One region of the Lysinibacillus sp. GW823-FHT02G10 genome, then DNA from elsewhere that is predicted to be linked to it. Evidence: riboswitches for the same ligand, from Rfam matches in the RefSeq annotation. Region 1 holds a riboswitch; each other region holds the start of a gene.
The links. A riboswitch is a leader RNA that binds a small molecule or an ion and turns the genes downstream of it on or off. The one in region 1 is predicted to bind thiamine pyrophosphate.
Positions count from the first base shown of each region.

Region 2: another riboswitch for thiamine pyrophosphate. It lies ahead of AC1RFD_RS06890 (ABC transporter substrate-binding protein); the one in region 1 lies ahead of thiW (energy coupling factor transporter S component ThiW).
Region 3: another riboswitch for thiamine pyrophosphate. It lies ahead of thiM (hydroxyethylthiazole kinase); the one in region 1 lies ahead of thiW (energy coupling factor transporter S component ThiW).
Region 4: another riboswitch for thiamine pyrophosphate. It lies ahead of thiT (energy-coupled thiamine transporter ThiT); the one in region 1 lies ahead of thiW (energy coupling factor transporter S component ThiW).

Region 1 is NZ_JBXAJI010000003.1:178,908-184,947, reverse strand. Features, by position in the region: gene AC1RFD_RS13215 (vWA domain-containing protein) at 1-175, shown strand, start outside; gene AC1RFD_RS13210 (VWA domain-containing protein) at 159-2,753, shown strand; gene thiW (energy coupling factor transporter S component ThiW) at 2,910-3,410, opposite strand; TPP riboswitch at 3,505-3,612, opposite strand; gene AC1RFD_RS13200 (MFS transporter) at 3,679-4,875, opposite strand; gene AC1RFD_RS13195 (ABC transporter substrate-binding protein) at 5,366-6,040, opposite strand, start outside.
Region 2 is NZ_JBXAJI010000001.1:1,318,056-1,324,095, reverse strand. Features, by position in the region: gene parE (DNA topoisomerase IV subunit B) at 1-428, shown strand, start outside; gene parC (DNA topoisomerase IV subunit A) at 425-2,863, shown strand; TPP riboswitch at 2,972-3,082, shown strand; gene AC1RFD_RS06890 (ABC transporter substrate-binding protein) at 3,236-4,231, shown strand; gene AC1RFD_RS06885 (thiamine-binding protein) at 4,233-4,523, shown strand; gene AC1RFD_RS06880 (ABC transporter permease) at 4,523-5,296, shown strand; gene AC1RFD_RS06875 (ABC transporter ATP-binding protein) at 5,271-6,020, shown strand; gene AC1RFD_RS06870 (TatD family hydrolase) at 6,010-6,040, shown strand, end outside.
Region 3 is NZ_JBXAJI010000002.1:363,251-369,290, reverse strand. Features, by position in the region: gene thiI (tRNA uracil 4-sulfurtransferase ThiI) at 1-977, shown strand, start outside; gene AC1RFD_RS11730 (alpha/beta-type small acid-soluble spore protein) at 1,123-1,341, shown strand; gene thiE (thiamine phosphate synthase) at 1,412-2,056, opposite strand; gene thiD (bifunctional hydroxymethylpyrimidine kinase/phosphomethylpyrimidine kinase) at 2,046-2,870, opposite strand; gene thiM (hydroxyethylthiazole kinase) at 2,858-3,625, opposite strand; TPP riboswitch at 3,709-3,806, opposite strand; gene mbcS (acyl-CoA synthetase MbcS) at 3,997-5,580, shown strand; gene sppA (signal peptide peptidase SppA) at 5,766-6,040, shown strand, end outside.
Region 4 is NZ_JBXAJI010000008.1:24,211-30,250, forward strand. Features, by position in the region: gene AC1RFD_RS19385 (TspO-related membrane protein) at 1-182, shown strand, start outside; gene map (type I methionyl aminopeptidase) at 212-967, opposite strand; gene thiT (energy-coupled thiamine transporter ThiT) at 1,130-1,690, opposite strand; TPP riboswitch at 1,825-1,932, opposite strand; gene AC1RFD_RS19400 (magnetosome magnetite crystal formation protein family) at 2,058-2,381, shown strand; gene AC1RFD_RS19405 (small protein YxzF) at 2,437-2,559, shown strand; gene AC1RFD_RS19410 (AAA family ATPase) at 2,600-5,680, opposite strand; gene AC1RFD_RS19415 (exonuclease SbcCD subunit D) at 5,677-6,040, opposite strand, start outside.

The sequences.
Region 1 (6,040 bases):
GCAAGCACAAGAACGTGTCATTGAACAAGGAACAAGTTTTACATTAGGTGATATTTCAGACAATGGAAAGGAAGAAGTGTCGATGACCTCTTTCGTGCCTTGGCTAATTGTAATTATTTTACTATTGCTTGTTTCAGAGTGGGAGGTGCAACGACGTCGTGGATTTACGAATTGATATGCCGTTAGTATTGTTGTTACTCCTTCCATTATTCTTGTATTTTGGATGGACATACTTTCATGAGCGACAGCGACTTAAAAGAAGTCATATTGTTGTACTTACTATTCGCATAGTGGCAGCAGGCTGTTTAGTTTTTGCACTCGCAGGTCCATATCTATTATTACCAATCAAAGAAGAACAAATTATTTATTTAGTAGACCGTTCTGCTTCTATGAATGGTACGGAAGATGAGATGGTTCAGTTTATACAGGAGAGCCTCCAATCAAAAAAAGAACCGCAGCTTGCGGGCATTTATTCATTTTCCTCTACTTTACAAACAGAAGCCATTTTATCTAAAACATTAAAGGAAGTACCGAAACTAACTGAAATTAAAGCTACCGATCAAACAAATATAGAACAAAGTCTACAGCTTGCTTCAGGGATTATAGATCCTAAAAAAGCAACTCGTCTTGTGCTATTAACAGATGGTAATGAGACAAAGGGCGATGCTTTAGAATTTGCTACGAAGTTGAAAGGCTCTAATATTAGTGTGGATATTAAGCCTTTTAGTCAACCAGTTGTCAATGATGTATCACTAAAAAGCTTTGTATCCCCTCAAGTTGCTTACGTTGGAGAGCAACAACAATTAGTGACTGACATACTTGCAACATCAGCAGGCCAAGGCGAGCTATTACTATATGAAAATGATGAGCTTATTCATCGAGAGGCAGTTGAGCTGACTGAAGGCACGAATGTGTTTACCTATAAACATGCAGCAACAGCTGAAGGACTTGTAAAATATGAAGCCGTTGTTCAAGTTGGTCAGGATGCCATTTTTGAAAACAATAAGTTAACTAGTGTCACAATGGTTCAAAGTGAACCACATTTATTAATCGTTAATGGTTATGAAACAGCTTCACCCATCGCAGCAGCACTTGGTAGTCAATCCATTGCCTATGATGTTGTAGCACCTAAAAGTTTACCAAATGAACTATCCAGCTATTTGCAATATAATGCTATCATCTTCGACAATGTACCAGGTCATTTAGTGGGTGAAGCAAAAATGAGTGTTATTGAGCAAGCAGTCAAAAACTTTGGAGTTGGTTTTACAATGGTGGGTGGAGAAAATAGTTTTGGTCTAGGCGGCTATTTTAAAACACCGATTGAAACCTTATTGCCAGTGGAAATGGAAATTAAGGGTAAAGAGCAATTACCTTCCTTAGGATTAGTGATTGTACTTGACCGTTCTGGCAGTATGCAAGGCTCGAAGCTTGAGCTTGCTAAGGAAGCAGCAGCACGTTCTGTTGAGATGTTGCGAGACGAGGATACATTAGGATTCATCGCCTTTGATGATCGTCCTTGGGAGATTATAGAGACAGGGCCTCTTAGCAGTAAAGAAGAGGCTGTGGATACTATTTTATCAGTAACACCTGGTGGGGGAACAGAAATCTATAGTTCATTAGCTAAAGCCTACGAGAACCTTGCTGATTTAAAGCTCCAACGTAAGCATATTATCCTCTTAACAGATGGGCAGTCACAGGCAGGGAACTATGAGGATTTAATTGGTGGAGGAAAAGAAGAGGGTATAACCTTATCGACAGTAGCGATTGGACAAGATGCCGATGCGAACTTATTAGAAGCGCTTAGTGACATGGGCAGTGGACGTTTCTATGATGTGATAGATGAGCAAACCATTCCTTCTATTTTATCTCGAGAAACAGCTATGATTTCCCGCACCTATATTGAGGACAATCCGTTCTATCCGGCAATTTATAATGCAGCAGGATGGAACTCACTGTTTGCTAATGGTGTCCCACAAATGAATGCATATATTGGGACAACAGCAAAACAGGGGGCTACTGTTGTAGCAGAAAGCGAGAAAGAAGATCCTGTGTTAGCGCAGTGGCAATATGGTCTTGGTAAAACATTTGCCTTTACATCTGATTCAACGGGTAAATGGACAGGAGATTGGGCAAGATGGCAGAATTGGGGAGCATTTTGGCAAACACTTATTTCTCAAATGCTACCAAGCTACAATGATGTAGCCTATGATGTAAGATTGGAAGCAGATGGTTCCTTTATGATTACAGACCCTACAAATGAAGCCGCATTTTTAGATATTGTAGCGGTAAATGAAGCAGGGGAGGAGCTAGAAACAAAACTTGAAACCATTTCCGCATCTCAAGTTCGAGCTGTAGTACAAGCTGAACCTGGATTAATTTTCTTCCGTATAGCAGATGAAAAGCAGGCCATTTATCAGGCAGGGCTAAGTGTTCCTTATAGTGCTGAATACGAACTACTCCCTGTAAATAACCAACTGATAGAAGAGTTAACTCAACGAACAGGAGGCACTGTTTTAAAGGAACCACAAGATGTCTTCCGTGACTTTACGACAAAAGGAGCAGATCGGCAAAATATTGCCACATGGCTACTCTTAGCGAGTATGCTTCTTTTCTTTATTGATATTACCATAAGACGTTTTGGTTGGAATTTCCTAACGAATGCGAAGAAAAAAGAGCCGCTGGTTGAGGAAAAAACTATACCAGAAGACACGAATGTAGCACAGTTGTTAAAAGGCATGAAAAAACGATCTTAAATATAGAGGAAGCAGTGCAAACTCGAATAGTTTTGCACTGCTTTTTTATATTGCATGAAATAAAGAGTTATCCCCTTTGTAAAGAGGGTAAATGAGAAGAAAAGCGATCCAAATTGGACTACCCCAGCTCAATGAATGCTCATAATTCAATCTCTCTCAATAAAGAGAAGAATTAAACCTCTTTACTAGCTCTGTTTTACGCAAGCTACTCGCAACCATTACACCTAAAATAGCACCGATCGTACTTGATGTTAAAAAGGCTGGTAGGAAGAAGAATGCTGCTACAGATGTTCCCATGAATAATTTTGCAAAAGGGACTGCAATAAGTGAAGCCAGAATGCCCGTTCCGATAACTTCTCCGATACCAGCTAACCACATTTTATTACTATATTTATAGGCAAGGGCAGCACAGAACGCGCCGATGATACTACCAGGGATAGCTAGTAGAGAGCCTGTTCCAGTAAGGATACGAATGATGGCAGTGACAAAGGCAACTATAACTGTTGGTACGGGTCCAAGTATAATGGCTCCTATCACATTAATAGCATGCTGAACTGGGTAAGCACGTGCGATTCCTGTTGGGATGGATACGAAAGTAGAGCCTGCAACAGCAACGGCTACTAATAAAGCCATGACTGTTAATTTACGAATTGACATAAAGTTCACTCCTTTTGGTAAAGTTCGTGAGGAAAAATAAAAAGGCCACCCCCTTTAAACAATAGGAAGCGGCCTTGTATGTGTATAGTGACAACAGCAAGTAGCGCCACTTCCCTCCGCTAGTGTGAACTAGATCAGGTTCAAAGGGTCCGTATATTACCATATACGTCTCAGCCTTTTAAAGACTCCCCTAGTGGTTAAAATCATTCAATTTTGTGAATCAACAATAATGTAACATACTGCTAAAAATAGTCAATGATTTTTCAGACTATTTTGTATCGGGATGCATTAAATGAGGTGCTTTTTTCACTGTCCAGATGAGCGCAAGGAAGAAACAGGCTAATAATATGATAGAACCGAAAATATATGGACTATTCATATTCCAGTCAAATAATAAACCTGCCAAAGCGGGTCCAATCATATTTCCGAGGCTCATATAGGCATTATTCAACCCCGCAGCAAATCCCTGCTCTTTCTCTGCAAGCTTTGAGATGAGTGTATTAACAGCTGGACGAATTAATGTCGTTGCTGTAGAGAAAATTGTTGCTACAACTAAAATAAGGGCAAAGCCAGAAACAAATAATATTAAGAAAATAGCAACGGATGCAATAAATAAATTTACTAGTACTACTTTCATTTCACCATAACGATTGAACAGTGGTGTAATAATAAACATTTGTACTACTACTCCAAAAGCACCACCAACAACTAATATAATCGCTATATCTACAGGTGTGTAATTAAACTTTTCTGTCACAAATAATGACAATGTCGTTTGGAAATTTGCAATTCCAAACGAGAACACCAGCATAATTATGAGCATAACAAAATAAGGCATATGTATGGAACGAGCCATTTGCTTCGCCAGATTGTCTTGCTTTTGTTTCTGTTGAGCAGTGTTTGGTTTGGTAGAAGGTAATAAAAAGTAAGATAAAATAGATGCTACAATGGCTGCAGCTCCAGCTGTGAAAAATGGGAAATGTAAGCTTACCTTTGCTAAAAAGCCACCAATACCAGGTCCAATCATAAAGCCAAGAGACATAGCGGCACCCAACATCCCCATACCTTTCCCACGTTCTTCATAGGTTGTGACGTCAGCGACAAAAGCCATAATAGGAGGTGCAACAAATGCGGAACCTAGACCACCTAAAAATCGTGCTAAAAAGAGCATCCATACATCTGTAGCAAGGCCAAATCCGATTTGTGCAAGACCTGTTACGATAAGACCGAAAATAATTAAATTTTTTCGTCCGTACTGATCTGAAAGATTCCCAGCAATAGGAGAAAATACGAATTGAGCTAAGGCGAACGTTGCGATTAGCATACCTAGAACTTGTCCTGCTGCACCAAATATTTTTAAATACTCTGGCATGACAGGAATAATAATGCCAATACTCCCCATTGCGATAAACATATTAAACATTAAAATATACAAAGCCGCCTTATTGGACTTCTGCTGGGTCATCGAATGAACCCCCTTTTTGTAATCAAATATAGTACAGTCTATCATAAAGAATTATTGCTTGGCTAATAGTTAAGATTATAGTACTGGTTCTATATTTAGAATGGTTTTCCACAAAAGTTTTTATCCACGCACCTATGCATTATGAAATAATACATTTTAGTCATAAAAGTTGAGGGAAAAGAAGCTATGGGAGGATAAATTAGTAAAGCAACAACAATTGAGGGACTTCTCTTATAAAGGGAGAATTAAAAATTTGGAGAGTCTGTCTGTAATGGTATAAAGCATGGCTATAAATTGTAGCGATGTTGAGCGTTAGAAGTTATGGACTATCAAAAATACACTAATGTGAGAATCTATTAAAATTTAGATAAAATATTTTATAAATATAATAATGCAAATAGTGATTGAAAATGTTCTTAGTTTAATAAACAGTTAGATAAGCAGAGTAAAAAACTAGCGAATTGGTGTGAAAACCAATTCGCTAGTTTAATTATCTGATACTCATTTTAAATTCTAAAAATAATTCGTTGTATTTCCCTAAATAATCAGGTCCTAAATTTTTGTAGACCTCTAATGTATCGCGTTGTTCTTCAGAAGGATAGTAGCGTTCGTCAGAAACAACTTCTTCGTCCATTAAGTCCATAGCGGCAATATTAGGAGTAGAATAGCCTACAAAATCAGCATTTTGAGCACCTGATTCAGCACTTAGCATGAAGTTAATAAAGGCGTGGGCACCATCAATATTTTTTGATGTTTTTGGTATGACCATATTATCAAACCATAAGTTTGAGCCTTCCTCAGGTACAGCAAAGTCTAACTCTTCATTTTCATACATCATATCAGCTGCTTGGCCAGACCATGTAAGGGCAACAGTTGCCTCATTATTGATCATTAACGGTGTGATTTCATCTCCAATGATCGCTTTAACATTTGGTGCAAGTGTAATTAATTTGTCAGTAGCTTCACGAAGTTCCTGATCATCTAGTGAATTCAGAGAATAGCCAAGACTGTTTAAGCCCATCCCAATGACTTCACGCGCACCATCTACTAAAAAGACTTTTCGCTTTAAAGAAGGGTCCCATAAATCGTCCCAAGAGGAGAAGTCTAAGTCTCCAACAAGGCTCGGATTGTAGACAATACCTACTGTTCCCCAAAAATAAGGGAC
Region 2 (6,040 bases), on a different contig from region 1:
TAACATTCTTCTATCGTTATATGCGTCCGCTCATTGAGTCTGGAAAGGTCTATATCGCACTACCGCCGCTTTATAAAGTCTCAAGAGGTACAGGGAAAAAAGAAGTCATTGAATATGCTTGGACAGAAAGTGACTTACAAAAGGCCATCAAGAAGGTTGGAAAGGGTTACATATTACAGCGCTATAAAGGTCTTGGTGAGATGAATGCAGACCAACTATGGGACACAACAATGAACCCTGAAACACGGACATTGATTCGTGTCACAATCGAGGATGGTGCACGAGCGGAGAGACGTGTCACGACGTTAATGGGTGATAAGGTGGAACCACGTCGTAAATGGATCGAAGCCAATGTAGACTTCGGTATGGAGGATGATTCTAACATTTTAGAGAATGAATTCATCCAACAAGAGGAGGACCAAGCATGAGTAGTACAGAAAAGTTTCAAGATTTACCGTTAGAAGAAGTAATGGGTGACCGTTTTGGTCGCTATAGTAAATATATTATTCAAGACCGCGCGTTGCCTGATGCACGTGACGGTCTTAAACCAGTACAGCGCCGTATTTTATATGCGATGTTTACGGAAGGCAACACACATGATAAGCCGTTCCGTAAATCCGCAAAAACAGTGGGTAATGTAATTGGTAATTATCATCCGCACGGCGATAGCTCTGTGTATGAAGCGATGGTACGGATGAGTCAGGACTGGAAGGCACGTCATATGCTCATTGAGATGCACGGGAACAATGGCTCGGTAGATGGCGATCCTCCAGCTGCAATGCGTTATACAGAGGCGAGACTATCAGCTATTGCCGCTGAAATGCTTCGAGATATTGGCAAGAAAACGGTCGAATTTGTGCCAAACTTTGATGATCAGGATATGGAGCCAACTGTATTACCAGCACGTTTTCCTAACCTTTTAGTCAATGGCTCTACAGGAATTTCCGCTGGTTATGCGACAGATATTCCGCCACATGCCTTAGATGAAGTACTGGATGCTGTGTTGATGCGCTTAGACAAGCCTAATGTTACTGTAGATGAATTGATGACGGTGATTAAAGGACCTGATTTCCCAACGGGTGGAATCATTCAAGGTGTTGATGGCATTAAAAAGGCGTATGAAACAGGTCGTGGTAAAATCATCGTCCGTGCACAAGCAGTTGTTGAACCAACCAAGGGTGGTAAAGAGCAAATTGTTATCACTGAGTTACCATATGATGTAAATAAAGCGAATCTTGTGAAAAAAATTGATGAGCAACGTGTAGATAAACGACTAGAAGGCATTGCGGAAATTCGTGATGAATCAGACCGTACAGGCTTACGTGTCGTAATTGAGCTGAAAAAGGATGTACCAGGACAAGGAATTTTACAGTACTTGTTTAAAACAACTGATTTACAGGTAGCTTATAATTTTAATATGATTGCCATTCATAATCGTCGTCCAACGATGATGACATTGCCATTATTGCTAGATGCGTATATTGCCCATCAAAAAGAAGTGGTAACAAACCGTTCCATTTATGATTTACAAAAGGCAAAGGATCGTTCTCATATTGTAGATGGATTAATTAAAGCTCTTTCCATTTTAGATGAAGTCATTGCGACGATCCGTTCTTCAAATGATAAGAAGGATGCGAAGCTTAATTTACAAGCAAAGTTTGATTTTACAGAGGTACAGGCAGAGGCCATTGTAAGCCTGCAATTATATCGTTTAACGAATACGGATATTACAGAGCTTCGTCAGGAACAGGACGAGTTAAATAAGCTAATTGCGAAGCTAGAGGGGATTCTACAAAGTGAAGCAAAGCTAGTGCGTGTTATTAAACAAGAGTTACTAGATATTAAGAAACGCTTTACAGAGCCTCGTCGCTCGAAGATTGAGCAAGAAATTGAAGAAATCAAAATTACATTGGATGTCCTTGTGCCAAGTGAAGAGGTTGTCGTAACAGTAACGAAGGATGGTTATATTAAACGTACATCCACACGTTCTCATGCCGCTTCAAACGGGCAAGATTTTGCCATGAAGGATTCAGATTATTTATTGTATGAAGCAAATTTAAATACTCAGCACCATCTACTGCTTTTCACAAATCGAGGCAATTATATTTATCAGCCTGTTCATGAGCTGCCTGATATACGCTGGAAGGATCTCGGCCAGCATATTTCAAGTATTGTGCCAACAGGGGAAGATGAATCCATTATTGCGGTTTATGGCTTCGAAACATTTGAACAGCCAAATACGTATGTCTTCACAGCCACAAAAGATGGCCAAATTAAGCGCTCACCACTCGCAGACTATGCGGTAACACGTTATTCAAAGCCAATTAAAACGATGAACGTCAAGGCTGGTGATGCGATGATCTATGCATCATTTGTAACAGATGACGTGGAGCTGATGCTCACAACGGATACAGCCTATGCGATTCGTTTCCCTATGGAGGAGTTACCAGTTACAGGTGTGAAAACAGGCGGTGTGAAAGGGATCACACTAAAAGATGGAGAAGCCTTAGTTGGAGTCAATGTGTTACAGCCTGATGTTACCCACTATGTAGTAATTGTGACACAGCGTGGGGCCGTAAAGAAAATGAATGTCGCTGAAGTTGAAGTAGCGAGTCGTGCAAAACGTGGACTAAAAGTATTAACAGAGTTAAAAGCAAACCCTCACCGAATTGTGGCAGTTGTTCAAGCAACAGACGAGGAGCAGGTTGTGATTGAAACTGAAAAAGGTGTTCAAGAGATGATTGACGTACAAGCATTGTCTCGTGCGGATCGCCATTCCAATGGTTCATTTAAAGTGGATATTGCAACAGATGGAGCAATTTCTCATGTTGTAACAGCCAAAAAAGAACAGAAACCAAGCTAAAAGCATGCCCAGCCTCTTAGGAGCGCAGGGCTTTAAGCTCTATTCAAAAATAGCACCTTGTCATTTAAGTGAAACTATGGGTATAATAATCATCGAAAAGTTCATAGCGAAAGAATGTAGGGGGGCTAGTAATTGCTAGCTGAGATTGTGTCCGGTAGACGCTGACCCTTTGAACCTGATTTGGCTCGTACCAGCGTAGGGAACATCTATTCAAAAAGCAAAGTTTTGAAGATTGATTGCAATACGTCTGGGAGGAATCCTAGGCGTTTTTTTATGTTTTCAAGCAACAGCTTGCCAACATTGTATACGCTTTCTTCTGGTAACAACATTCATTCATGAACACTTTCATATTACAAACTGGGAGGCTTTCGCATGAAAAAATGGTTTTTTATTTTATTGGCAGCACTATTGACATTAGTAGGCTGTAGTGACAAGGATGACAAGCAGGCTGCAGACAAGCTGAAAAAGGTGTCTGTGGTACTGGATTGGACGCCGAATACAAATCATACAGGACTATATGTTGCCAAAAAACTCGGTTATTTTGAGGAACAGGGTTTAGATGTTGATATTATTATGCCTGGTGAGGCGGGCGCAGATCAGCTTGTTGCTTCTGGAAAGGCGGATTTTGGCGTGAGCTATCAGGAAGGCATAACACAGGCACGAGTCCAGGATGTGCCGCTGGTCTCCATCGCAGCAATTATACAGCATAATACATCTGGCTTTGCTTCTATTGCTTCAAAGGGCATTACATCGCCAAAGGATTTTGAAGGTAAAACCTATGGTGGTTGGGGCGCGCCATTAGAGCAAGCCGTTTTACAATCACTCATGCAAAAAGAAAAGGCAGATATTAATAAGCTAGATATCGTCAATGCAGGGGATTTAGATTTCTTCACAATGATGGAAAAAGATATAGATTTTGCTTGGATTTATTATGCATGGACTGGGATTGAGGCTGAGCTGCGTGGGGAAAAGATTAATATGCTATATCTTACAGATTATAGTGATCAATTGGATTATTATACGCCAGTTTTAGCTACAAATGAAAAAATGATACAGGACAACCCGGATGTAGTCAAAGCCTTTGTGGCAGCTGCATCGAAGGGCTATGAATACGCAATTGAAAACCCAAGTGAAGCGGCTGATATTTTAATCGAAGCAGCTCCTGATTTAGATAAAGCGTTAGTGCATAAAAGTCAGGAATGGCTGGCTGATAAATATCAGGATGATGCCAAGCAATGGGGAGAGCAAAAGCTTTCTGTGTGGGAAAATTACGCGAAATGGATGTCAAGCAATCAAGTACTAGAGGGCGAATTTGATGCGAAAAAAGCCTTTACTAATGATTTCTTACCTAAAAAGGAGGCCAAATAAGATGGCAAATTCATTAATCAGTGTACAAATCATTCCGAAGACAGAGAAATATGAAGATGTTATACCATATGTCGATGCAGCAATTGCGGTGATCGATGCTTCTGGGGTGAAATATGAGGTACATCCATTGGAAACAACGATGGAGGGTGAGCTTTCAACATTGCTCCAAATCATTGAAAAAATGAATGAGAAGATGATTGAACTTGGTGCCATTAATGTCATTACACAAGTGAAAATTTTATATCAGCCAACGGGTATTACGATGGATACATTAACGGAGAAATATCAGTAATGAAACGTGCATTACAGAAGGGAAGGACGATAATTTTTATCGCCTTCCTCTTGTTCATATGGGAACTAATCGTGCGGTTTGCTGAAGTTCCTCATTGGTTAGTACCCACACCAAGTAGTATTTTGTCAGAAGCCATCCAGTCGTATCAAACCTTTCTACCACATGCATTCGCTACAGTACAATTAGCTCTACTAGGTTTGGCCATTGGCATCGCTTGTGGGCTAACGGTGGCAATAGTGTTGCATCGATTTACATTTATTCGAGAACTGTTTTATCCAATTCTTATCATGTCGCAGAATGTTCCTATTCTTGTCTTGGCACCGCTCCTTATTATTTGGTTTGGCTTTGGCTTATTACCGAAGCTTATCATTATTTGTCTTGTGTGCTTTTTCCCGATAGTCATTGCAGCGATGGATGGATTTAGACAAACAGTTCCAGAATTAAAGCATTATTTTGCCATGATTGGTGCTACAAGGGCACAAACCTTTTGGAAGCTGGAATGGCCTTATGCCTATCCTGCTATTTTTTCAGGCATTAAAATTGCGGCTACATATAGTGTGATGGGGGCTGTGATTGCGGAATGGCTTGGTGCAAAAAAGGGTATTGGTGTTTACATGACCCTAGCCCAATCCTCCTTCCGTACGGATCGCGTATTTGTGGCAATTTTTGCGATTGTTCTCTTGAGCTTACTATTGTTTAGTGGTATTCGTTTAATTGAAAAATTCATGGTGAAGGGAAGAGGCTATCATGCTCAGCATTCAAAACATCGCTAAATCCTTCGACGCGCTCAAAGTCCTTGATCAACTTTCTTTTGACGTCAAGGATGGAGAGTTTGTGGCCATCGTTGGTCCTTCAGGCAGTGGTAAAAGTACACTTTTTCAATTAATTGGTGGTGTTTCGCCAATTGATCAAGGAGCCATTTTATTAAATGGAGAGGATATCCAACAAAAAAAAGGAACGATTGGCTATATGCCACAGCAGCCATGTCTATTACCCTGGCGTACAATAGTAGAAAATGTCACGCTTGTAGAGGAATTACAACATAAACCAAATGTTGAACGTGCCAAGGAATGGTTAGAAAAGGTTGGTCTTGCCTCTTTTATCCATGCCTACCCGAACGAACTGTCTGGAGGCATGCAGCAGCGTGTGTCCTTTATTCGAGCAATGGTCAGTGATAAGCCGATTTTATGCTTAGACGAACCATTTTCTGCGTTGGATGAATTTACTCGACTGGAAATGCAAGCATGGCTTTTATCTATCTGGGAGGAGTACCGCAAATCCATTCTATTTGTTACACATAGTATTGAGGAAGCTCTCTTTTTAGCAGATCGCATACTTGTTTTAACCAAACGTCCAGCTACCGTTAAAAAGGAAATCATCGTGCCGTTTGAAAGACCTCGGAAAGAGGAAATTCGACATTCTGCAGCATTCACAGCGTTAAAGCAACAATTATTTATGTATTTACAGGAGGAAAAGGGTGATATGTATGTTGATTGATGCGCATATTCATTTGGATC
Region 3 (6,040 bases), on a different contig from region 1:
CTGTCGCTGCATGCGAAAAAGATATGGACAGTATGAAAAAGCTCGCTATCACTATTATGGAGACATTTAAAGATGAGCCACATACATTTAAAGTAGAGGTAAAACGTACTGATAAAACATTTCCTTTAGAATCTCATGCCATCCAACGTGAGATCGGTGGCTATGTTTTACCACAATTTCAAAATTTATCTGTTAAAGTGAAGCAGCCTGATATTGAGCTACGTGTAGAAGTTCGTCATGATGCAACTTATATGATGGCACAAGTCATTCCTGGTGCAGGTGGAATGCCTGTAGGATCAAATGGCAAGTCTTTATTAATGCTATCTGGCGGTATTGATAGCCCTGTCGCAGGTTATTTAATGATGAAGCGTGGTGTGCGATTAGAGGCAATTCACTTCTTTAGTCCACCTTATACAAGCCAAAATTCATTGGAAAAAGTTAAAGTGCTTGCCAATGAATTAACAAAATTTGGTGCTAGTATTCGTTTGCATGTCATTCCTTTTACTGAAATACAAGTTCTTATTAAAGAAAAAGTACCTTCTAATGTATCGATGACGACAACACGCCGAATGATGTTGAAGGTTGCTGATCAGGTGCGTGAGGAAATTGGTGCACTTGCTATTGTAACGGGCGAAAGTCTTGGACAAGTGGCGAGTCAAACGCTTGAAAGTTTAACAGCAATAAACGCAGTAACAAATACACCTATCCTTCGTCCGCTGATTTCAACTGATAAATTAGAGATTATTGATATTGCAGAAAAAATCGGCACATACGAAACATCTATTCAGCCATTTGAAGATTGCTGCACGATTTTTACACCAGCAAGTCCAAAAACAAAACCGAAGCTTGAAAAGGTTGAGCATTATGAAAGCTTCTCTGACTTTGATGAATTGATCGAGCGAGCAGTGAAGAATCGCGAGGTCTATATTTTCCCTAAGAAAGAAGAACAACAAGATAAATTTGCAGATCTACTATAAGGATTCAAAAGCTGTCTCAAAGCCCATTTTGAGACGGCTTTTTTGTATGGATATTGTTATTCCAATAGAGGTACAATTTACCTCTAAATTTTTTGTATTAAAAATCTAATATCGCACATTCTATATTCACAAGGAGGTGAGAAACATGGCTTCAAACAACAACCGTAGTTCAAACCAGCTTGCAGTACCTGGTGTACAACAAGCACTAGATCAAATGAAATACGAAATTGCACAAGAATTTGGTGTTCAATTAGGAGCTGAAGCTTCAGCTCGTGCCAACGGTTCCGTTGGTGGTGAAATCACTAAACGTCTTGTACAAATGGCAGAATCTCAATTAAAAGGTATGCCAAACAACAACCAATAAATGCTGATTAAGCATTTATAAACTTAAAACCAGTGACCGTAAAAGGCACTGGTTTTAGTTTGTTTATTGATCATTTATTTATACGAGATAAGGATCTAAATGTAGCTACTGTATGATCAACATCTTTGCTTTGACAAATAGCTGAAATAACAGCAACACCATCAACCCCCGTTTGAAATACAGAATGTGCATTTGTGAAATTAATTCCACCGATTGCTACAATTGGTAATTCAGGATGTAATGAATGAGCCTCCTGTAAAAAAGATGTACCACATGGTGGTTGTGCATCACTTTTAGAGGATGTTGGAAAGATTGGACCGATACCAACATAATCAGCTTGATGGTTAATAGCTATTTGCAATTCTTCCTCGCAATGGACAGATACACCAAGAATCATGTTCCCGATTCTTTTACGTGCTACACTTACAGGTAAATCATCTTGTCCGATATGAACACCATCAGCTCCTAGTCGTATCGCTAGATCAACATCGTCATTAATGATAAAGGGCACATGATAGTGATGACATAGTTTTTGGCATTGGCGTGCAAATTGTTCATAGGCAAGTCCAGTTAACGCGTGAGGACCTTTTTCACGAAATTGAAACATTGTAATGCCTGCTTGCAAGGCTTTTTCTAGGATATAGATAGGTTGTTCTTGAGGAGGAACATTGCTCGTACCCATAATAAAATAAAGCTCCAAATCCTCACGTTTCATGAATAATCACCTCACAGCCTTCCTTATACTGTTGATAAGCAAAATGATTAGTGGGTCCATGACCATTTCCAATCGATAAATTAAACATAATAGCTAATTGGATATATTTTTTAGCTTCCATAATGGCATTTTCCAGAGCAAATCCTTGTCCAAGAAAAGCAGTAAGTGCTGCGGAAAATGTACATCCAGTACCATGCGTATTTTTTGTTTGGATTCGTGGAGACTGCAAAGAAAAAGAACGTCCATTTTTGCAAAATACATAATCAATGGCATAAAGTGGATCTGCTATATGACCACCTTTAATGATGACACATTGTACACCTAGCTGTAACAAGCTTTGAGCTACTTCTTTCATATCTTCAAAATGATGAATAGATCTCCCAGTAAGTGTCTCTGCCTCGGGTATATTGGGCGTAACAACCGTAGCAAGTGGTAATAAAGTTGAGCGTAAGGCATCGATAGCTTCTTGCTGTAATAGGCTTTCCCCACCTTTTGCAATCATCACCGGATCAACAATCAGTGGAATGTTTAGCTCCCTGATCTGGTGTGCAATTGCTTTGATAATTTCTGAGGAATAAAGCATTCCTGTTTTAATCGCAGCGATTGGAAAATCTTCTACTAAGGCCTCTAATTGTTTTTTTATAAAGGAAACGTCAATAGGGCAAACACCTGTTACACCCAAAGTATTTTGAGCAGTTAGAGCAGTAATAACAGAAGTACCGAACACTTCTAATTCCTGAAATGTTTTTAAATCAGCCTGTATACCCGCGCCTCCACCACTATCTGAGCCAGCGATTGTTGTTACAATATGCATGAAGCTGCACCATCCTTTGATAAGCGATGTATAGCATTGAGTAAGGCTATTTGAAAATCACCAATGTCTGCAGTAAATGCGGATGCCAGTACACCTGCTTTTTTATAGTAAGTAAGTGTTTCTGTTAATTGTTGGTAAGGATTATGGCTTACACTATAGGCTGCGCCACAAATTGCGCTAAGTAAACAACCTGTACCCGTTACTTCCGTCATTTGTGGATGACCACCAGCGATCCATTGGCTATGCTTGCCATCAGTTATAAAATCGCGTTCTCCTGTGACAATAACAATGCATTGATAGCGTTGAGCCAATGATGTGGCTTCTAATTCCGTAGCGATAGTGCCATGACCACTATCTACACCCTTTTGTTGCCAATTTACACCAACTATTGCTGCTAGCTCGCCGAGATTACAGCGAATCACGGCAAAGTGTATGTTTTCAAGTAAGTATCTTACGGTTTCCTTACGATAAGTTGTGGCTCCAACTCCGACAGGATCTAAAATAACAGGAATACCAAGTTTATTGGCTTTTTCACCTGCTAATAACATGGCACTTTTTGTGCGATCATTAAGTGTTCCAATATTAATTAATAATGCTTGAGCAATGGCCACCATCTCCTCTACCTCTTGGTAGTCATCGGCCATTACTGGTGAAGCACCTATCGCTAATAAACCATTTGCTTGAAAATTTGCCACTACATAATTGGTTATACAATGGATAAGTGGTTGCTGTTGACGAATTGTTTGAAAAATCATTGTAGTCCTCCTTTAGGGATGGACGTAAGCATGCAAAAAAGGCTCTTTTTGTGTAAAAATGCACGAAAAGAGCCTTTCATCTGAAAACGATGTTTATTGCTCCCTACGTCAGTATTAACTAACAGGTTCAAAGGGTCAGGTTTTACCTTCTCAACTCTTACGAGTCCCCCTGCAATCTTGCTTTTAGTTGACCAAAATGTACCATACTTTTCATTTGTATTCAATAGCAAGTTTTCCTATAGATAAAATGTGACCGATGCCATATAGGAGGGTATGATAGTTGTCATGACTTTACCGAAATTAAGCACAAACCATTGAAAATGCTGAAAAAAGAGTTTTATAATGTGTCATAACAAAAGGGGGCAATTGCCATGAAAAGACAAGATTTAGTTGCACCAGAATGGTATAACATAGTAGAGGAAATTGAAAAATATGCTCAGGATGCAGCCAAAAATGCTTTAATCATTTATGAAGAAAACCAAGACATCCAATGTATTACATATGCACATTTATTGGAAAAAGCAAATCAAGCAGCACATGTATTCACCAAGCAAGGTTTAAAGAAAGGTGACGTCATTTTAGTAATGGTACCACGTTCGGTTGAAGCATATATTGTGTATATTGCTGCATTGAAAGCGGGTTTAACTATTATTCCAAGTTCTGAGATGTTAAGAACAAAGGATATTGAGTATCGAATTCATCATGCAAATGCTAAAGCAGTTATTGCATTTGAACCCTATATTGAACAGTTCGATAAAGTGAAAAATTTACAAGACATACTGCAATTTGTCATAGGGAATGCACATGAACCTTGGCAGAACATACTTGAAAAAATGAATAATCAACCTACAACCTACATAAATCCTATCCCAACAAAAAGCACAGACAATGCATTTTTAGCCTATACAAGCGGAACAACAGGAAATCCAAAAGCAGCAGTGCATACGCATAGTTGGGGCTATGCTCATTTACGAACAACAGCACCATATTGGTTGGGTGTACAAGAAAATGATATTGTTTGGGCGACTGCAGCACCAGGGTGGCAAAAATGGATTTGGAGTCCATTTCTAGCTACTTTAGGCAGTGGTGCTACTGCATTTGTCTACAAAGGTAAATTTGAAGCAGCTTCTTATTTAGCATTGCTTGAGAGATTCAAAATCAATGTACTATGTTGTACACCAACTGAATATCGTTTTATGGCAGCGCTTGAAAATTTACATGAATATGATTTAAGTGCAATTCGCCAAGCTGTATCAGCTGGTGAGCCATTAAATAGTGAGGTTATTAGAGTATTCTTGGAAACATTCAAATTACAAGTGCGAGATGGCTATGGACAAACGGAAAATACATTATTGGTAGGCACAATGGTAGGGATGGAAGCGAGAGTTGGCTCTATGGGAAAACCTACTCCTGGCAACACTGTTGAAATTATTAATGATTTGGGCAAACCTGTTACAATCGGAGAAGTTGGTGATATTGCTGTTCATCGCGAAACGCCAGCACTCTTTAAAAAATATTTAAATGATCCTGAACGTACAAATTTACAATTTCGTGGGGATTGGTATATTACAGGAGATCGTGCCTATAAAGATGAAGATGGCTACTTTTGGTTTGACGGACGAGGAGACGATGTTATTATATCCTCAGGCTATACAATTGGCCCTTTTGAAGTAGAGGATGCTTTAATGAAACATCCAACTGTAAAAGAGGCTGCTGTTATAGCGAGCCCTGATAAAGTAAGAGGAAATATTGTCAAAGCATTTATTGTTCTGCGCAATGGTGAAAAAGGTGATGGAGCGCTTATTCAAACACTCCAAAGTCATGTTAAATCATTGACTGCTCCTTATAAATATCCACGTGCTATTGAATTTGTAGAGGAACTACCAAAAACATCTTCTGGGAAAATTAGACGTGTCGAATTACGGCAACAAGAAATCAAACACCTCCAATTATAATATTTCCTAGGAAATAATGTCGAAAATCAAAGTTCATCAAAGGTATGGACTTTGATTTTTTTATTTTTTTTAGGTAAGGTAATATGAGGAAATACATAGCTTAAAGCTTTTTGTGTTTAATTATTGCAAAAAAATGAAACAAATTGGCAAGTCATACGTATTACGTGTTGAGGAGGCGGAAAGACATGAATGTAAAAAGGTGGGTTGCTTTAGTAGTGGCAGGTGTTCTTTTACTATTTTCGTTAGGAATTAATACCATTTTTGCGCTATTTAAAGCAGATTTCCTAGGTAATTTTGATAGCTTAATGGCAGGTAATAGCTTAGATGTATATGAAAATGTCATTGAAGGGGAGAATTTTGATAAGCGAATTGCTTATTTAAAGGTAGATGGAACAATTCAAGATATCGGCTCAAGTACATTGTGGCAACCAGTTGCCTATGATCATCAATTTTTCTTAGA
Region 4 (6,040 bases), on a different contig from region 1:
TACATATCCGTTTCCATCACTTTGATGTTGTGTATCCAAGTGTTTTTATTTGGGCTTATATTGGAATCGCCATACATAATGGTTTTGATGAGCTACTTGTCACTACAGCTGCTTTATTTTTATGCGGTGTTCTCTTTGTTGGCATTTTATTTATTAAAAAAAATCCTGCCTACCAAAAATAAATTGGTTAGCAGGATTTTTTCATTACATCCTATTCTTCGTCTAATGACGTTAAGATAATTGGTTTATCTTTTGTTACAATGACTGAATGTTCGATTTGTGCTACAAGTGATTTATCAGGCGTCACGAATGTCCAGCCATCACCTGCTTCTACGATATGCTCTGCATTTGCTGAGATAAATGGCTCAACCGCAAGGACCATACCTTCTTTCATAATAGTAGTATCCCATGCATCGTAATAATTTAAAATATGGTTTGGTTCATCATGTAAAGATTGACCTAAGCCATGACCTGTTAAATTCATAATAACAGTTAACCCATTAGCATTTGCCTCGCGTTCAACAGCTTTACCAATTTGATTTAATTTAGATCCAGCCTTTACCTTTGTCATTGCTCGATCAAAGGCACTTTTAGCAACACGGCAAAGCTTTTCTTTGTCCTCATAGCCATCACCCACAACAAATGAAATACCTGTGTCAGCAAAATAGCCATTTAAAGAGCCTGAAACATCAATATTTACGATATCTCCCTCTTGAATAACACGCTTTCCTGGAATACCATGTGCTACTTCTTCATTGACGCTAATACATGTATACCCTGGAAAATCATATTCTCCCTTTGGTCCTGAAATAGCGCCAGCCTCTGCAAACATGCGACCAGCAATTTCATCAAGCTCAAGTGTTGTAACACCTGGTTTTGTGGCAGCTTTCATTGCTTCGCGAATTTCAGCACAAATGCGTCCTATTTTTTTAAAAGCTTCAATCTCTTCTTGCGTTTTTACAATCATGTATAACGTCCCTTTCATCTAATATCTATTCTTTAATATAACATAACTTTTTATGCGTATAACGATAAACGCTTTAAATATTGTATGCTTTCCTACTTTGCAAAGTGCTAAAAGAGTTATTCAAGACAAAAAAGTCCCTCCACTCACGTGAAGGGACTAGCATTAAGCTTTTCTTTGCATTAATTGGGGAGCGGCTGTGAATAAAAGAACACCAACGACAGCCGTTAAAATGGTTGCTGGTAGCATATATGTACCATTGTAGATGATGGAATAGATCCATGCATTCTGGTCACCCGCATATTCGGCAAAAAATACAGCACCAGCAATTGTATGTGCTGTGTATCGTAAGAAGCCCGCGATAACGGTACCTATGATTATATAAAGTGCCATTTTTGTTTTGTTCATATGTTTAGCAGCGTCTAACACTGGTCCACGTACAAGCGCCGCTAATCCTACAACAGTAAAAGCAACACCATAATCTAGTAATCCTTGTAGCCAGTGCACGATATAAGAACCAAACATTGTTTGCATAACACCCACAAGTAGTCCCGTAGTAAGACCAGCTACTAAGCCCCAGCGAAATGCTATTAACATAATCGGTACCATAACAAGACTAACTGAGCCGCCTTGTGCCCATACTTTAAAGGAAACCTGATCCAGTACGAGACCTATCGCTGCAAAAATCGCAATCTCCACTAGCATTAATAGTCTTTTTTTGTCCATACATATTCTCTCCTTTGTTCCGATGTAGGATACAAGAGCAGGAATAGAAAAGCGCTGATATGTCTCTTTCTGACACCTTTTTTCCTTTACGGACGAAAAAACGATGTCAGGACAGAGCCTCACATCGTACAAGTGTCGGTTTCTATCCACATCCCTACGCAAGCGTTAACTTACAGGTTCGAAGAGTCAAGGCATTACGTGCCCAGTCTCAGCTGACATCATCAGCTCCCCTTGTGGTCGTTACATCTGAATTTATTTGAACACTCTCATTGTACGCAAAGGATTGAAGGATTACAACCTTCCATACATCATTTTTTTGAAACTTTGCTGTTTTTCATGCGTAAATATTTAAAAAGGAGGTACAACTATGGAGAATCAAAAAATTTTAGCTGCCTTTAGTTATCTTAGTATTTTCTTCGCCCCTTTTATCGTTCCATTAATTGTATATTTCGTGACTAAAGATAGTGATGTAAAAAAACATTCGATTCGTGCACTTGTCTCTCATTTAGTTCCTTTTGTTTTTGGCATCCTGTTCTTTATTGTCTTTGTTTTTTCCACATTTAGTTTAGATCCAACCTCCAGTAATAATACAGTGATGATTATTTGGTTTGTTTCATTCGCCATCTATGCTCTCGTCTCACTAGGTATTGTGATTTGGAATATAATTCAGGCTGTTCGTGTTATCCGTTAATGTTTTATTTTTAAGTGAAACAGGTAGTAGTAATTGTAAAAGGAGCTGTTTTGGGATGAAAGTATCAAACGTTGTAAAAACTGCCGTTAAGTTAGCACCTATTGTTATTCCTATCGTAAAAAAAGTAATGGCTGCAAAAAAGGGCACAACGCCTACAACCACAACTCGAAAAAAATAAAACGGAGGCGTATTCCTTTTAGAGGAAATACGCCTTCGTTTTATTTCACTTCAAAATGGGTTTGACTATGGCCATTTAATGTTTTTTCCACATGTAAAACTGCTGGCATCGCAGATTTCAATTCAGGCACATGCGAAATAACGCCAATCATACGACCAGAATCCTGCAAATCAATTAATGTATCGATTGCTTTATTTAGTGATTCCTCATCGAGCGAGCCAAAGCCCTCATCAATAAACATCGTTTCAATATGAATATTACCTTGGTAGCTTTGAATCACATCTGCCATCCCCAATGCAAGGCTCAACGAAGCATTAAACTTTTCGCCACCTGATAAAGTTTTGACATCTCGTAATTGATCTGTATAAGCATCATAAACATCAAGACCAAGGCCACTTTGCTTCGCATGCTTTTCTAATCTATCTGAACGTCTAAGCTCATATTGACCGTTTGATAAATGATACAGACGTATATTGGCAGCTTCTGTAATTTGATCTAAGTAGTTAATTTGTATATAACGCTCAAAGGATAGCTTTTTCGAATTTTGTCCATTTAATAATCCATAGAGCTCCTTTACTCGTCCTGCTTCTTGTTCAAGTAAATGAAGCTCTTTCGCTATTTCTTCCACCCTTTCACTAAAGCCTTGGCATGCTTGTATAAAGCCATTCATCTGTTGCAAACGTTTAAATGCTTCCTCATAGGAAATTCGCTGCTGTTCTACTCTTGCTTCCATCGCCTCTAAATCTTGCTTCTCTTTTCCTTGAAGGTATGTAGCCCCTTCGGTAATCTGAATTTGCAACGTGTGTACTTGTAAAGCATAGTCGCTACATGCTTTTCGAAGTGCATCCAATTGTATGGCACTCCGTTTAGCAGTTGCATAAGCCTCATAGCTTTCGAAACCTATTTCTTGCATATCTGCTGAAAATTGCTGAAGCTTTTCATTCATTTTAAGCTGTAATTCCTCAAAGGACTGTTTGGCAATTTCTACAGTTAGTGTTGCATTGCTAGCTGCTTCCTTTGCTGCATGCAAATTTTCTTGACTCACTTGCCAACTTTTTTGAAGCTCTTCTTTCTGTTTACTAACTTCATTTAGTTGTTGCTTTAATTGCTGTAAAGTTGGTAAATTAGGGGGCATCTGCTTAAGTTGTTCGTCTACAACCGCTTGTAATTTTGTCCATTCTTTTATCTGCTCTGCTAAATATTGCTCTAGCTTCATATGCTTATTTCGTAGCTGCTCTATTCGGTCATGCTGATGCTTTATTTTTAATCGCACATCAGCTAATTGATGTTGAATAATTTTTAATGCAGCAATCTCTTGTTCCACTTCATGTAAAGTAGCGGTGATCTGTGGTTGGTCTTCTTGTTTAATATGCTGAGCCTCGAGTTGTCGCCATGTATCTTGAAGAAGTTGCTGCGCTGATGCTAAAAATGCCTCTTTCTCTAAATACTTACGCTCGTCTGATGATGCCTTCGCTCTTAATGCTTCCACTTGAGCAAGCTCAATAACTTCCAGTTGCTCATTGTGTGCTTTTTGATGTGTCATACTACCACAAACAGGACAGGGTTCTCCTTCCTTCAGTTGTTCTGCTAAAATACTAGCTTGACTTGTCAGCCATCGTTGCTGCAAAAGTTGAAGAGCCTCTTTACTTTCTTGATAGAGACTTTCTGAAGCAGCTACATCCTGCTTAGCTAAATCAACGGCATGTTTATATTTATCTGCTTGCTTGATTAAAGCAACCTGTTCCCGTAGTTTCGGTAATTGTTCTAAATAGCTTTCATAGGGTTCAACCTGTTTTTCATAGCCTTCTAATGATTGAGAAAAATGATGTAATTGCTCTTGTTCATTTTCCAAAAGTTTGACGTTATCATTTACTGCTCGTTTTGCATTTTCAGCATATTGCTCCGCTATTTGCAGCTGCTGTATATTGTTTTCATAGGCTTCAAATTTCGGTAATAGCGCTAACATCTGCATTTCCTGCTGTAAGATTTGCTGTCGTTCAGATTCTTTAGCCTGCTCTATCTCATAGTTTTCTTGCGCTTCTTGCAACTTTTCTTGTGACTGCTGTTGCTTAACCTTTGCTTGTTGAAATGCTATCTCTTTAACATTCAGTTCAGCACGTAAATCCTTGCATTGTTGTTCGAGCAGCACAAGTCGCTCTGCTTGTTCTGCTAAAGCAATCTCCTTCTCCTTTGCTTGGTATAAATCCTGCTGTTGTAAAAGCATTTGCAGCCGTTGCTGTCGATTAGCTTGTTCATCAAATTGCTCATTTAGCGTTTTTGCTAAGCGATAATATTCCTGCTCTTTTTGATGAAGGCTATATGCTTCTTCATAGTATGACTGTTCATCTTCTCCACATTTCTTATAGTAGCTAAGCTCCTCATCAAGTGCCTCTGTCAGTTGATGTAAATTTTCGGTATTATCAGCAATCAATGTAAATAAAGCGGAAGAACGTTGTGGTAAGGCGCCCACAATTTGACCTAGTAAATGTTCCTTTAATTGTTTGGCACGCTCAAGATCACTTTCTGCTTCTTTACGCTTGGCATCAAGCTTTTTCGCCATGACACCGAAACGATCTGTTTTAAAGATTTTCCGTAAAATTACTTCTTTATTTGTTGAATCAGAGGTTAATAGTTTTCTAAATTCACCTTGAGGTAGCATGACAATTTGGCTAAATTGATCTTTTGTGAGACCTATGATTTCCTGCACTTTCTTATCGACTTCAAGCGTTTGCTGTTTCTCTACAATGCTATAATCTAGCTTTCCGTCTTTTACTTCTGCTAGCTCTATTTTCTTTCCAGTAACCGTTTTATTTTTTTCTTTAATATGACCTGGCTGTCGTACTATTTGATAGACCTTTCCATGCATTTCAAAGACGAGTTCTACAGCTGTATAAACTTCATCATGTGCAAAGCCGCTTCTTAGTAAAGCTGTATCCTGCCGGTCCTCCCCACTACCTGATCCGTAAAGAGCATAGCAAATAGCATCGAAAATGGTTGTTTTACCAGCACCAGTTTTTCCAGAAATGGCAAACAATCGATGCTCCCCTAGCTCTTGAAAATCAATTACTTCCGTGTCTTTATATGGACCAAACGCTGTAATTGTTAACTTTAAAGGCTTCATTTTACAGTCTCTCGCTCCTCATCTAATAACTCCTGTAACATCTCTGTGAAGAGGCGTTCCGTATCTTCATCAGGCTGAATGCCAATAATATTGGTGAAGAATGAACGGAATAAATCAATATCTTCTAGTTTTTCAGCTTCTACTACTTGTAGTTCACGTGGCATATCTTGTCTTAGTACCTTCCGCTCCACATGCATAGCGTGCGGAAATACACTACGAATACGTTCCATCGGTGAAGTCACAGATATTTTATCCGTCAATCTAACAAATACATAATCCTCACTTGGTGTGAGCGCTAATAACTCCTCTAATTGACCTTCTACTACTCGTAGATCTCTTCTTGGCACAAGCTTTCTTTTA